Linked DNA regions of Pyrobaculum calidifontis JCM 11548. The protein of the gene in region 3 binds, or shares a complex with, the protein of the main gene of each other region. Links are inferred from orthologs where the notes say so. Each region holds a gene or a part of one and is shown on either strand. Other genes may lie near its edges.

Evidence for each region.
Region 1: PCAL_RS00030 (region 3) and PCAL_RS05175 share a complex: the UniProt entries of both Methanocaldococcus jannaschii proteins name them as parts of the 30S ribosomal subunit. The link is inferred for Pyrobaculum calidifontis JCM 11548 from one-to-one orthologs.
Region 2: PCAL_RS00030 (region 3) and rpsJ share a complex: the UniProt entries of both Methanocaldococcus jannaschii proteins name them as parts of the 30S ribosomal subunit. The link is inferred for Pyrobaculum calidifontis JCM 11548 from one-to-one orthologs.

Annotation. Positions count from the first base shown.
Region 1 is NC_009073.1:915,786-920,305, forward strand. Bases 70-3,021 are described here. They hold PCAL_RS05175 (30S ribosomal protein S13), read right to left. Parts: upstream 1,801-3,021; coding sequence 1,339-1,800; downstream 70-1,338. Other genes in these bases: PCAL_RS05165 (isoaspartyl peptidase/L-asparaginase), read right to left, coding at 70-801; PCAL_RS05170 (30S ribosomal protein S4), read right to left, coding at 829-1,308; PCAL_RS05180 (ABC transporter permease), read right to left, coding at 1,829-3,021. Also shown: more of PCAL_RS05165, read right to left, coding at 1-69; more of PCAL_RS05180, read right to left, coding at 3,022-3,244; PCAL_RS05185 (ABC transporter permease), read right to left, coding at 3,241-4,311; PCAL_RS05190 (ABC transporter substrate-binding protein), read right to left, coding at 4,363-4,520. UniProt on the Methanocaldococcus jannaschii protein: Located at the top of the head of the 30S subunit, it contacts several helices of the 16S rRNA.
Region 2 is NC_009073.1:337,820-342,148, forward strand. Bases 70-2,830 are described here. They hold rpsJ (30S ribosomal protein S10), read right to left. Parts: upstream 1,730-2,830; coding sequence 1,409-1,729; downstream 70-1,408. Other genes in these bases: PCAL_RS01895 (hypothetical protein), read right to left, coding at 70-542; surE (5'/3'-nucleotidase SurE), read right to left, coding at 539-1,333; prf1 (peptide chain release factor aRF-1), read left to right, coding at 1,785-2,830. In the rest of the region: more of PCAL_RS01895, read right to left, coding at 1-69; more of prf1, read left to right, coding at 2,831-2,939; PCAL_RS01915 (AAA family ATPase), read right to left, coding at 3,015-4,329. UniProt on the Methanocaldococcus jannaschii protein: Involved in the binding of tRNA to the ribosomes.
Region 3 is NC_009073.1:1,842-7,408, forward strand. The notes cover bases 1,101-4,046. They hold PCAL_RS00030 (30S ribosomal protein S7), read right to left. Parts: upstream 2,937-4,046; coding sequence 2,265-2,936; downstream 1,101-2,264. Other genes in these bases: PCAL_RS00020 (replication factor C large subunit), read right to left, coding at 1,101-1,254; PCAL_RS00025 (replication factor C small subunit), read right to left, coding at 1,254-2,234; PCAL_RS00035 (hypothetical protein), read right to left, coding at 2,958-3,173; PCAL_RS00040 (winged helix-turn-helix transcriptional regulator), read right to left, coding at 3,242-3,466; PCAL_RS00045 (hypothetical protein), read right to left, coding at 3,488-3,886. Outside these bases: more of PCAL_RS00020, read right to left, coding at 1-1,100; more of PCAL_RS00050, read right to left, coding at 4,047-4,777; PCAL_RS00055 (cytidine deaminase), read right to left, coding at 4,820-5,203; PCAL_RS00060 (hypothetical protein), read left to right, coding at 5,234-5,567. UniProt on the Methanocaldococcus jannaschii protein: One of the primary rRNA binding proteins, it binds directly to 16S rRNA where it nucleates assembly of the head domain of the 30S subunit. Is located at the subunit interface close to the decoding center.

The DNA of each region.
Region 1 (4,520 bases), 910 kb from region 3 along the record:
CAAGCCCGCCGTGTCTGGCCCAAACCTCCGAGTGACGTACTCCACGGCCTTCTCCACGGCCGCGCGTATGTCGCCCGTCTGCTCAAGCAAATCTCTAGCGCGTAGAGAAAGCGTGGAGAGTATAATCACTTCGCCTACGCCAGTCGCGCTAAAGGCGCCAACGCCGTTCTCAGCCCAAAAGCCCGCCCCAGGCAGTGGGCTATCTCCCACTCTGCCTGGTAGCTTCAGCCACACGCCCCCGGTGGACGTGGCGGCGGCTAAGTTCCCATCTTTGTCTAAAGCCACGGCGCCCACAGTGTCTGCAAAATCTAGAACCCTCTTGAAATGCCACTTGCCCTGCCTGGCCTCCTCAAGAACTTGGCTAAACTGCCTATTCTTCTCCTCGCTGTAAAACTTGTAAAAGGGAGCAGTTAGGCCAAGCCTCTTCGCCAAAAGCGTGGCCCCCTCCCCCGCCAAAATGACGTGGTCTGTCAACTCCATGACGGCGCGGGCAAGCCGCACGGCGCTTTTCACCCCTTCGACGGCGGCGACCGCCCCCGCTCTGCCGGTCTTGCCGTCCATAATGCCGGCATCCATGTAGACTCGCCCGTCCAGCGCATAGACAGAGCCGTAGCCCGCGTTGAACAAGCCGCTGGCCTCCATATACTCCACGGCCGCCACTACGCCGTCCACTGCACCGCCCCTTAGCATCGCCGCAAGGCCCTCCCTCACCGCGTCCTCCAACGCCCTCTTAACCGCCTGCCTCTTTTCTTCACTTACCGCCCACCGCCCGGCCCCTCCGTGGACAACTAACGTCGTCACTAGACAACGGTAATAGACTCTTTTAAGCTATTGTTCTATCGTGATTTTGTCCTCAAGCTCTCTGGGCACGAGGAAGCCCGGCGACGTGACCCGCCTCCCCGCGACTAACACATGGCCGTGCACCACGAGCTGCCTCGCGTGGTGGATAGACTTGGCGAGGCCCATTCTAAACACCAGAGTCTGCAACCTCCTCTCCAATATGGCTCTTACGTCGAGGGAGAGTATTCTGTCCAACGGCACGTTGGGATCCTCGATGAAGCCCATCTTGTACAGCTTCTCCTTAAACGGCACCTCCAGCGGGGCCCTCTCCTCTGCGGTCATGGACAACAGGGCGCGGGCGCGCCTCACAATCCACTTAAGCCTAGCTCTAGCAAGCCAAAGCTCCTTCTTGTTCCTTAGCCCATACTCGCCCATTAGCTGAAGCTCCTCTAGCAACAGCTGCTTATTCCAAATCTTCTTAGGCTTACCAGCGAGGTACTTCTTCTTAGGCTTCTTCAAACCGCCCATGGCCCACCCCCACAGGCCCCATTTTTAAACTTACTTGCCTCCAGGCGCCGCCTTCTTCTTAGTGACGCCAGCAGTCGCGCCGAATCTGCCCGTGGTCACAGTCCTCTGGCCCCTCACCTTTAGGCCAAGAGAGTGGCGTATGCCCTTCCAACTCTTCAACTTCTTCATCAAGTCGACGTCCCTCTTAGCCGCTAGGACAAGCTCCGAGCCTATCAAGTGGAGGTCTCGCCCAGTCTCGGGGTCCTTCCTCCTGTTCAAAAACCACGCCGGGGCAAGCTCGTGGAGATTTCTCACAGCCCAGTCCAACTTGTTTATCTGATCCTCCGGGAGCAGGCCCAGCGTCGCGTGGGGGTCAATCCCAAGCTTTCTACATATGGCATAGGCAGTGGCAATTCCAATGCCCCTAATCTTGGCCAAGGCATACGCCACAGTCTTGTTCCCGTCCAAGTCCGTGTCCCCAATGCGGACAATGGCACGTATCTCTTGAGCCACGGCGCTTGCTAATCCGAGGTTTTTAAGCTTACTGCCTCCTCAGCCGCGGATTCACTATAGGCTCTAGGGCAAAGAAGATGAGCACAAACCCCACCGCGGTTATCACTATGAGTATGCCCGGGGGCAGTATCCACCACCAGGAGAAGTTCTGCAAGGCGCCGTTGTCAAAAGCCTGTTGCATAATCTGACCCCAAGTGGGTATAGAGGGATCGCCGAGGCCCAAGAAGCTCAAGCTAGCCTCAGACAGTATGGCGCCGGGGATGTTCAAAATCATTAAGGCGAAGGAGTATGGGAGAACAGGCGGCAGTATGTGTTTCCACATAATCCACCAGCTAGAGGCGCCGGCCAGCTTAGCCGCCTCCACAAACTGGCTAGTCTTAATGCTCAAAACCATGGAGCGCACTATGATCGTGGTGCCAGCCCACCCAAAGACCACCAGCACGAAAATAATGTTAAACAAGCTCCTGCCTAGCACAAATACAAAGAGAATAAGCAGGGGCAATAGAGGCAGGTTGTTCATCACGTCGGCAAACCTCTGTATAGCCTCATCTACCTTGCCTCCGACATAGCCGCTGACTATACCGAGGCCCATACCAATGACTGTGGCCAACACGGCTACCACGCCGCCTATGAAAAGCGCGACGGGGAATCCAAAGAGAAGTCCCTGCGCCAAGTCGCGTCCTAAGTAGTCTGTGCCCATTGCGCCGTAGACGGCGCCTTGGACAATAAGTCTAACATAGTCAACGCGGTCTCTAGGGTCGCCCACGAGCTCCACCTCGAAGATGTACGTGCCTTTTAGAGGCTTGAAAGACTCGGCGCTACACTTACTACTCTGGGGTATGCCGAAGATTATATACGGCAGTAAGACCGCTTCTCTTACCTCAGTCACAGTACAATTAACGCCTTGAGATCTCGCAAACTCCGCGGCTCTACGCACAACTCCGGGCTCCACAGACAGGACAATAGACCTAGGATTCTCCACAAATCTTACATACGGCGGACTTTCACCAGGACGAGGCGATGGGATGCCAGAGTCAAAGTCCATTAATACAACCTCTTGCCCGTCCGGCCTCTTTACCTTTATAGAGATTATTGGAAGAGATTCATAAAAAGTCAAATTGGCATATTTTAAAATAACGCCAGTGGGAAACTTATCAGCGTCAAAGTTATAAGAAAAGACCCACCTCTTCACATCCTCCTCCGTCGCAGTCGGCGCCCTCAGCTCCGATATATAGTGCTGAGGCAACTTCTCTGGCACAAAGTAGTTGTACCAGACAGGCGGCACAAGCTTGGGGTACTCCTCCCAATACTTAGGATTTGACCAATACCGTGTACCATAGTCCAGGGGAAATGTGGCAACTACGTAAATAGCGATGATAGAGAACAACAGTATTATAGCAAACCCAGCCACGCCAGATGCGCTTCTGAAAAACTCCCTAATCATGCCAACCTAATCCTTGGATCTACAATTACGTACAATATCTCGAGGATGAACCTAGCTACCACATAAACGAGAGTAAACACATACGTCAAGGCAAAAATCACAGGCTCGTCGAGGGCCGTAATCGCGGCGTAGTAGAGAGACCCCATGCCGGGCCAGTTAAACACACGCTCAGTAATTATGTAGCCAGAAATCGAGGCCGCCAAGCTGAGCACAAAATTTGTCAATATAGGCGGCAGAGACGGCCGCAGTATATACCGCCGCCGCACAAGCCCCTCGGGCACCCCCTTAGCCCTTGCAAAATTAACAAAATCCTCCTGCGACACGTTAAAGACTATATTCCGCGTCGTATACGCCCAACTGCCAAAAAAGACAATAAAAGAGGCCAAAAGAGGCAGAGCCAAGTGCCACAGCAAGTCTAGGAAATAGGCCACCGACTCGCTAGGCGGCGGCGTAGAGACCATGCCACCGGGAGGAAATATCTGAACCCCCCAAAGAATCTTAGGTGCATAAGCCAAGACAAAGACAAGCACTAGCCCCATGAACCACAAAGGCAGTGCATAAGAGATGGCAGACAACACAGACACAACTCTGTCGGCCCTACTTCCAATCTTTGAGCCAATGTAAATTCCCGTCCAAATACCCACGAGCGCCGTGAATACAATCCCCGTCGTCGTCAAAATTATTGTATTAGGCAAGCGGTCGAGTATTAGGTCTGAAATTTTCCTAGACCCCCATGAGGACTGCAATATCCGAGACTCCCCCAAGTCGAGGGTCAACAAGCGCCAAATCATTTGAGGCATTCTAAAATACCACGGCTGATTAATGCCAAGTTGCTCCGCCAAAGTCTTGTTGTACTCCTCGACCGCTTTCTTCACTTGCTCCAAGGGAAGTCTCTGCTGAATCAACTGTTGTTGATAGGCCCTGACTTGCTCGTCTAAAATTGACTTTAGTATCCTGTCGGAAAGACCAGTAGCCCCCATCAACACAGCTAATAGTACCAACACGCCGAGAAGGACTAGGAAGAGTGTAACCGCCTTAATAGCCAAAGTCTTGGCAAGAGAAGCCATGGGAGGTAAAAAGCCAGAATTAAAAAACTATACTGCCAGAGATATATAGGACTATCTAGTCTTTGTAGCCCCGCCCCTCCTCATCAGCGCAAATGCCGCAGCCGCAATCACCACGATAAGCCCAACCACAGCAGCTATCATGGCCTCAGTGCCGCCCGCAGTAGGCGCCGTGGTCACAGTGACTGTTGGAGAGGGCGGCGGCGCCGGTG
Region 2 (4,329 bases), 330 kb from region 3 along the record:
TCGTCGCCTAGATACTCCACGGCAGTTATGTCTAAGCTTTTGTCGGCCATGGCCTCAAGATAGACGTTTACCAAGCCTAGTTGCGTCATGTTGATACTATATGGCTTGAAAAACTTGCCGTTAAGCGGTAGATAAGACGCGCTTGTCAAATTTAGCGTAGCGTTCCCCGCTCGGGCCTTGAACACGTAAAAGGAAACGGGATCCTCTACCCTCACTCTCTCCACCGTCACGTTGAAGTAGTAGATGTACTTATTGCCTAGCCCGCCGCACTTCGTGACATTTGGCGTGGCGATGTAGAGAACCACGGACTTCACGGTGCTCCTCTGGCTTGGCGAAGGAGTTGTGGTAGTGGCGGGAGGCTGGGTTGGGGGAGGCGGCGTCGTGGTCTGAGTAGTGGGAGGCGCTGTGGTGGCGCTGGGGGTTGTGGTAGTAGTGGTCGGCGGCTGGGTGAAGTGGGTGTAGAGGACGTAGACGAGGGCGGCGCCTGCTGCGACCACTATCGCGAGGGCTATGGTGGCTATGTAGTTGAATATAGAGGTCATAGGTTGGCGTTTACGTAGTCAACGAATGCCTCTAGTTCCTCTTTCCTGGCCCTCTGGCCGTCGCCCAGCGCGTCGAGGTTGAGCGCCAAGGGGGTTACGGCCACGTTACCCTCTTTTAACACCACGTACACGTCTGTCTCAGGCTCGGGGGAGAGGGGCTCGCCGTAGAGCCAGAAGTAGGCCGCGCCCCGGGGGTCTCTCCTAGCCTCTACCCTCTGCGCGTATCTAAGCTTCGCCGGCTTGGCCAACTTCGCCCTCACGCCGCGCCTCGGCCTCTGGGGGAAGTTGACGCTTATCACGTCGACGCCCTGCGGCATGCCCCGCTCTGCCACATACCTCGCGGTGGCCTGCACCACGGCTCTTAAGACGTGCAACGCCTCTCCGTCGACCTCGTCCCAGCTCTCTGCGTAGAGCGAGTAGGCCACGGCCGGTATCCCCAGGAGGGCCGCCTGAAAGGCGGCGCCGAGGGTGCCGGAGGAGAGGACCACCTGTAGCGAGGTGTTGTCGCCAAGGTTTATCCCCGAGAGGACTAGGTCGTACTTCCTGCCAAGCCCGTAGAGGGCGAGGTAGACTGTGTCAGAGGGAGTCCCCGAAGTGGCGACGACCTTAAACCCGCATATGTCCATCTCGTACATTCGTAGCGGCTTGTGGAGCGTGATACCCAGCCCACTGGCAGACTTGGGGGTCTCGGGCGCTACGGCGTCCACCTCGCCGAGGGGCTCGGCGAATTGGTACAACAGCCTAAGCCCAGGGCTGTACACCCCGTCGTCGTTTGTAACCAAGATCCTCACAAATGTCGAGGCCCCGGGGATATTAATGAGTTACGCCGACGCGTCAACGGCGGAGGACCTCCAAAGGGGAGTTGCCTAAATTAGCTGAAGCTCGATTTTGACGGTGTCCGGCACTCTGATGGTCATTAGGCGCCTGAGCACGCGCTCCGAGGCCTCTATGTCAATGAGGCGCTTTGAAATACGCAGTTCCCAATGATCAAAAGTGTGGTAGCCTTGCCCTGAGGGCGCCCTCCTCACGGTAACCATTAGCCGCTTTGTGGGAAGCGGAATTGGCCCCCTAACTGCGACGCCCATCTTCTTTGCAAGATCCACTATCTCCCTGGCCACTTGGTCTAAGTCAGCTGGGTTTGTTCCATACAGCCTTATCCTTACCTTTCTCCTTGATGCAAGCGACACGTGGGTGGGTTTTTGGGGACTTTAAAAGTTTTAATAGGTGGATGGAGTGTGGGTCATGGCTTTTGCTCGACCGCCGAACGGCGTGTACCACTTGAAGACGCCGGTGGAGCTGAGGGCGTTTATCAACGTGTTGAAGAAGTTTAGGGGCTACGCCACGACTTTGATCACTCTATATATCAACTCGGAGCGGCCTATGCCAGACGTGTTGAACTTATTGAGGTCTGAGTGGTCCACGGCCTCAAACATCAAGGACAAAACCACGCGTACACACGTGCAAGACACCTTGGAGCGCATTATCAATAACCTGAAGGGCGAGGCTAAGGCCCCCGAGAACGGGATGGCTGTCTTCGCCGGGTTCCACATGATTAGCCAGGGGAACTACGAGTGGGTTTACTACGTCGTCGTGCCGCCTCAGCCGATAAACACGTTCAAGTACATCTGCGACACGGTCTTCCACACGGAGCTTCTGGAGGACCAGCTCCACTCCGGGGTGGTATACGGAGTGATCGTAATTGAGCGGGGTGAGGCCGTGATTGCGCTGTTGAAGAACAGCAGATGGGAGGTGGTTAAGACCGTGGAGTTTTTTGTGCCAGGGAAGCACCACGCCGGCGGCCAGTCCGCGAACCGCTTCAAGCGGCAGACTGAGCACTTGGCCGAGACGTTTTACAAGCTGGTGGCTGAGGAGGCAAACCGCGTCTTTCTCCAAATCCCCACGCTGAAGGGCATAATAGTCGCAGGTCCGGGCCCAACCAAGGAAGACTTCCTCGAGGAGGGGGGCCTCGACTACAGGCTAAAGGACAAGGTGTTGGCCGTCGTACCTGCCTGTTGCGCCAATGAGTACGGGGTCATGGAGGCCATTAAGAACGCCCAGGAGCAGTTGAAGGAGAGCGAGTATGTCAAGGCAAAGGAGACCATGGAGCGCGTCATGTTCTACGCGGTGAAGAAGAGCGACTACATTGTGTACGGCAAGGAGAAGGTGATGAAGGCCCTCGAGACAGGCCTCGCGGAGGTGGTCATCGTGGCCGAGGAGCTGGGAGAGGACGTGGTGCTGGAGGTGATTATGAAGGCAGAGGAGAAGGGGGTCAAGGTAGAGGTGGTGCCCAAGGGCGTGGAGGAGAGCGCCACCTTGGTCAAAGCCTTCGGCGGCTTCGTGGCTCTGTTAAACGCCCCATCTTGGTTGCTCGAACAACAACAGACAGCACAGGCCTAAAGCGGCCGCCAGGGAGACCAGAGCCCTATCACGTCGCTCAATGCCCCTTAAGCGACTCTAGGGCGGTCTACACAGCTAGAGCTGTATCACCACGTCGGCGACCTCCTCGAACTCCCCTAAGTGCGAGGTAACTATCACGGTCGGCACGACTGATGTTAGGTCTCTGACGAGTTCCACGATTCTCCTCCTGTGCTCTTCGTCGAGGTGCTCCGTGGGCTCGTCGAGCATCATGAAGGGCGCCGTGCCTATCAACGCCCTGGCGAGGGCCACCCTCAGCGATAGGGCCAGCAGGTTCTGCTCGCCGAGGGAGAGGAGGGAGTGCTCTATGTGCCCGTTAGGCGTATGTATACGCACGGCGTAGCGGCCCCCCGCCTCGACCAGTTGGACAGACTTAAAGGCCTCCTTGTGCCTAAGCCTTAGGAACACTGCGTTGAGCTCCTCGTTTATGGCCTTGAGAAGTATCTGCCTGGCAAGGGGCTTCACCTCCCCCAGGACCGCCCTTATGTTCTTGGCCGCGGCGAGGGCCTTGTCCAACTTCTCCAGCTCTGCCCTCGCCTTTTCTAACTCAGCCGCGGCGCCTGCGAGCTCTCTCTCGGCCTTTTCCAGCTCCCTCCTCAGCTCCTCTGCCCTTGAATGCGCCTTGAGGTACTCCACGTATGCGGCTCTCAGCTCTCTGTACGCCTTCTCTGCCTCCTCCGCCTCGGCGGCGGCCTTGGGCAAGGCCTCCTCTACCTCGGCCAGCCTCGCGCTCGCCTCCACGGCCTCCCGCCCCAGCTCCTCTCTCCTCCGCCTCAGTTCCTCGAGCCTTTTTACGAGCGCCTCCTCCTTGGCCATCACGGCGGCGAGGTAGCTACGCCTAGCCTCCACCTCCCTCTTTAGCCGGTACTGCGCCTCTAGCTCCCCCAGCCTCCTTCTGGCCTCCCGGAGGTCGAGGGATAGGTACGGCTTGTACAAGTGGTACGCCTTCTCCAGCTCCTCGGCCCTCTTCATCTCTGTTCTCACTTGCTCAAGGGCCTTGGCCAGCCTCTGCACCTCGGCCTCGAGCCCCGCCACCTCTAGCTCGTGCCGCTGGACGGCCTCCCTAGTGAGAGGCGAGCCGCACACGGGGCACCTACCCCCCTCGGCCCTCTGTGCCAGCCTCAGGGCGTCTCGCAGAAGTTCAAGCCTAGACTTGAGCTCCGCCTGCCTCTTCGTCAACTCCTCGTACCTCCGCCTCAGCTCCTCCAAGACGCGGGGGTCGTACGTCCTCACCTCCTCTGGCACTTTCTCGGCCACGGCCACAGCCTGCCTCAGCTCGTAGTACTCCTTCTCCACGTCACCCACCTGCGGCAGAGACGCCAACTCAGCCTTTGCTTGCTCCACCTCCGCAAGCCCCCTCTCCACCTCTTCT
Region 3 (5,567 bases):
TTTTATGTCAATGGGGCTTATCCCCAACGCTCTTGCAAGTCTCTCAACTACATGATCGTCCTTCTTAGCCAGAGCAGATAGTACATAAAATATTTCAGCATTTACCAGTCCCTTTGACACATGTAAATTTCTAGCGAGATATTCTACAACCATTTCTCTGCGTCTGCGGGCCTCCTTACTCTTGGCCAAGAGAAGTAGTCGCTGGGGAAACCCGTATCTAATAAACGGCGGTAGGCGAGGCTTATTTTTGACTTGAGAAACTCCGCCTAGTGCAAGCTCCATTGCATATGACAGGAGTTCCCACTCTTGTGTTCGTTTAACTATTCCTATAAACATGTCTGCTTTGCTTAATCTGTCAAAAGCCTCAGACATGACCTCTAGGTCTTTATAAACTATGGGAATTGTCTCGAGAGCCCACACGAAGTATTGTTCCCAGTCAAAAGATGGGTTAAACGAGACGGCGCGTGCTTCGTCAAACCAACGCGCCTTATATACTCTATCTAAGATTTCAAACATAGAAAGCTGGGGGTTTCTCTCCCCCGCCCTCTTTATGTCGTCAACTGTTAAAACTTTGCGCCCCGCCAAGTACAGCTGTAGGTCGTTTATTGCGGCCCGCAAATCGCCGTAGGAGGATTTGGCCAAGCTTCTAAGAGCCTCTTCTTCACACTTGGCACCTTCGCTGGCACAAATTCTCTTGAGCACTTCAACTACTTCGTCCTCGGAGAGCCTCTTTAGCCCAACCACTAGGGAGATGTCGCGGAGCGGCCGTAGCTTGGGGTCAAATGGGTTGTTGGCAGTTAGCACTATTGGCACTTTGGCCGTCTCTATTAGGTTAAGTATGGCCTCAAGTCCCCCTAAGTCTTCTTTTACATGTAGTCCATCCACTTCGTCAAATAAGACGATTTTACCCGCGTATCCGAAGAGAGATGCCTCTCTAAGTCCGCGGCCCACCACCTGCCTAATCCGCTCGCCTGTTCTTACGTCACTTGCGTTAAGCTCCACGAGCTCATATCCGATCTCCTTAGCCAAGGCGTGCACAAGCGTTGTTTTTCCAATGCCCGGGGGGCCCCATAGGAGCACAGCCCTAGCCTCTTTTATCTCTTTGTCTCTCCGCTTTGCCCAACGGGCGCAAAACTCCTGCGGAGCTTTAAACCGTGTACAAATCCACGAGGCCAAAATCTGCTTGGCTTCCTCTTGGTTTACAATCTCTGAAAAACTCTTGGGGCGGTATTTCTCCACCCAAGGTATTGGCATTATCTCTTCTTTGGCGCAACCCTTATCTTTTTGCCAATGGATCCAAGTTTCATGAGAAAGTACATCAATTGAATTTCTTCATCGGCACCCTGCGTCAATCTATAATCTACTTCAGATAGCAACTCGGCAACCTCGGCCTTAACGTCGTCGTCTAGTTGCATCCTTATTAACTCTCTCTGAAATACCCTTATTAAGTCGACGCCAGCTACGCCTTTTATGTACATAAGCTCTCTCAACTTATCCCGCGCCTTAGCCAAATCGCCGCCCATGGCCAAGTTAAACAGCTCAAGCACATCAGAGGGTCTAACAGCCGCGGCCGCAGAGGCCACCGCGTTTGCGTCAACCACCTTACTTACAGCCGCGGCGACTTGAAGCAGGTTTATAGCCTTCCTCATATCCCCCTCAGAGATCTCGTAGATTAGGTCTATGGCGTCGTCCTTAAGCTCAACGCCCTCGGACCTCGCAATTTCCCGTAACCTCTCTGCCATTAAGTGGCGCGGCATGGGAGAAAAGCGGAAGACGGCGCAACGTGAAATAATTGGGTCAATGATCCTGCTTACGTAGTTTGCTAGTAGTATGAATCTGGTGTTTTGTGCGTATATTTCCATTATTCTGCGTAGTGCTTGTTGGGCGTCTGAGGTCATGTTGTCTGCTTCGTCGAGTATTACGAGTTTGAAGGGGGCCTTTCCCACGGGCGCCGTTCTGGCGAACTCTTTTACTCGCTCTCTTATTACTCCGATTCCTCTCTCGTCTGAGGCGTTTAGCTCGAGGGTGTTCTCACGCCAGTACTCCCCATACAGCTCTCTCGCCAAGACCAGGGCCATCGTCGTCTTCCCAGTGCCAGGAGGCCCGTAGAAGAGGAGATGCGGCAAATTCCCCGCCTTGACAAACTCCCTAAGCCTAGCCTTAACCTCCTCAAGATCCACCACCTCCTCAAAACTACGCGGCCTATACTTCTCAAACCAAAAAAGCTCACTCATGGCAGTAGAACTACTTGAGTTAAAAACAGTTTAACGAGATGCTGCAGCTATACGTTCAAGCTCTTCGCGCTTCCTAACTGCATAGCTCTTGGGATCGTTGGCGGCGGCGGCCATGATCTCGTCCGCTAGACACTCCTCAATTGGCTTAGGGTTGTTGAAGGAGCACTGTCTAGCCCCCTCTGTGATCCACCTCAGCGAAAGATCTAGACGCCTCTGAGGCGACACGTCCACAGACACTGAGTAGGCTATGCCGCCCATGATAATCCTTGTTATCTCCTCCCGCGGCGCAGTATTTATAATAGCATCAATAAATACTTGTATAGGATTTCTTCCAGTCTTATAATATATTATCTCAAATGCCCTCTTAACTATATTGTACGCCTTATGTTTCTTCCCCGTATTTCTCCCAGGCCGCATTAATAAATTCACCAGACGCTCGACAATCGGAATGTGCGCCTTTCCAAACCTACGCTTTTGGTAGCGCCCCTCGGTATGTGGAAGAACTACGGGCTTTAGGCATATGTACCTCCTCAGCCCAGGGTCTCTAACGACGACGTCCTCAAAGCTCCACTTGCCAAACAACAGAATTGGGTTCCCGTCGAGCGTCTTTAATTCTCTGGGACATTCCTCAATTATTGGGACGTCGCCTATGTACTCCACTCGACTAGTCTTAGGCAGCTGCTCGCCGAAGATCGATGCCATCGCCGCACCTACAGTCAAGTTTTAAATATTTTCCACCTTCTCTGACAGTATATCCTCCACGGCGATTCTCGCTTTGTCATATTCGGCGTTGAGGCTGTGTAAAATACGTCGATACACATCTATGTACGAGGCGCTCTCCGCTTCTGCAATTTTGGTTGCCAAGCTCAGGAGAAATGAGGGAGAACAATCTACCACATACCTACTGTTCCCCCAAGCCACTACACATAGGCCTTTCACGACTGGTTGACGAGCGAGAAGTTAAATTTCTGCCATGTATAAATAAGTCGGGGGAGAGTGCACTGAAACTAATTAATTCTAAGTTTCCACTTGGTGTTACACCGCCTGCCCCCGTAGCACTGTCCTATATATTCGACAACCCCCTCTTTTCTTAGACGCGTGAGCACTGCAGTCACAGTGTGCCTTTTAATTCCAAGAATTCTGGCTATGTCGGCGCTACTCAGCTCCCCCCGCTCCTGTAATAATCTAATGATGGCCTCGGCGATGGCCCTCACGTCACTTCCACTACGCATATGCCAAAGTCGTTGCTAGCTTTATATCTTTTTAAAGCCGGCACCACATGAGCCTAGATGAGCGGGGTCAGAGGATCTGAGTCGTGAAGATCGGCGGATATATGAGGCGATGGTTTTAACCACGACGGCCGCCACATTGGAAAACCCAGATAGCTCTTTAAACACGGCGATTGTCTTCTTCAACAGTTGCATGGGGGGAGCTGCGTCTGGCTCTCCATCGTACCATATAAAACACCGCTTAAACCAACATATCTGCAGGTAGTACAATACGCCGTCCTCTACGTCGTACTCAGCCTCAGCCTCGAATAGCCCATGCCTAACGTATAGATATTCTCCAGCCACTTTGCCCCCACTCTTGATGATCTCCTTCTTTATTACTAAACCGCCCTTTCTAATATAAAGAGAGAGCTCCTCAGCCACGTATACGTGAAAAAGCAAAAATAAAGTCGTGCAGACAAAATATAGAAGATGTGAGTAATATGACGAAGACGGGATGTGCTGAGATGTGACGAGGTAGAACCCACCGATTTTTATACGTCAAATAGTCGGTAAATACGTCACAGGTACCATGGGCTCTCGGACTTGGCCTTTGACAACCACCCCTACCTTCGGCACTATTTCTACCTCATAAATCCCCGGATGTACGGGGCTCCAGCGCATTTTTCTAATAAACATGACACGTTTAAAGGCTCCATCTCGCGTCTTAGCTATGCCCATGATGAATACCCCCGTGGCTAAGAACTCCTCTACGCCATATCTACTGATGGCTCCTGAGCCGGAGGGAATCTCGGTAGTTATGATGTTAGTAGTCGCTATCTCCCTCTCTATGCTCATCACCAGCACCCTGATATACTCCCTAAGCACTTGCACGTCTTTGTCAAGCGAAACCAGAGGAGCTATTGGGTCTATGACCAGCCGCTGAGCCCCCAATGCCGCCACATAGTCCCGTATCGAGGCCACAAGCGATTTCGCAATTGCCGTGGGGTCCTTTTCTCTAATTCTCTCTACAATGTCCATCTCTGGCACAAGCACCTCCAAGAGGCCCTTGGCCCTAAGCTCCTCTATATCCCAGCCAAATCTCCTCGCGCCTTCTACAAATTGTTCATATGTCTCATCTACGGAGATGTATATGCCGGGTTCCCCATATTTAAGGGCGCCTTGTATTAAAAACGTAAGCGCGGTCAAAGTCTTTGCAGTACCTGTTTCGCCAGATATGAGGTATGTCCTCCCCCTGATAAACCCCCCTCCGAGCACTGTGTCAAGACCCTCTATGCCTGTGGGCACTGTCTCATAGTATAAGTGCCCTTCCACAGCTTCTCCATGGCTACATTATAAATACTCTTCTCTTACGCGCTACCGCAGGCGTTCTCCTGTGAACGCCATTGGCAGTAATTCGCTAAGTCTCGCTGTTTTGACCTTGTTGCGGCTGGCCATTACCACTAGGGCGTTTGGATTAAATTCGGCTATTACCTGCCTACACGCGCCACAAGGGGCCACGGGCTCGTCTGCGTCTACATACACCGCCACAACTTCTATGTCTCTATCGCCCTCAGAGACTGCCTTAAATATTGCGACACGCTCTGCACACACGGTGAGGCCGTACGATGCATTTTCTACATTTACGCCTGTATAAACTTTCCCACTCCTAGTCTTCACGGCCGCAGCCACCTTAAACTTGGAGTAGGGCGCATAGGCGTTGTTTAAAACAGCCTTCGCCGCCTCTACTAACTCGTCCATGCGCCTTTATAAATGGAACTTAATAAGCCAGTGGCTACAGCAGAGGAGATACGTGGAAGAATTGTAAAACATGGCGCATCGATACGCGACACAGTGGTTGAAACTTTGCCGCACACCTACTCCATGATGGTGGAACAAATAAGGTCTATAGCAAGCACATATAAAAACGACTTAGACACATTTATTGCAAATATTTCAAACATAAAGAATCTTGACTTATTGATCATCTATATAATATCATTATCAATTTTAAACAAATACAAAAATTTGACTGCGGCTGAGCTTTCCACGTTTTCAAACGCCTATGAAAGATATGTATACGACGTGTTTTCCGCATCCAAGCTTCGAAGAGCGTTAGAAGAAG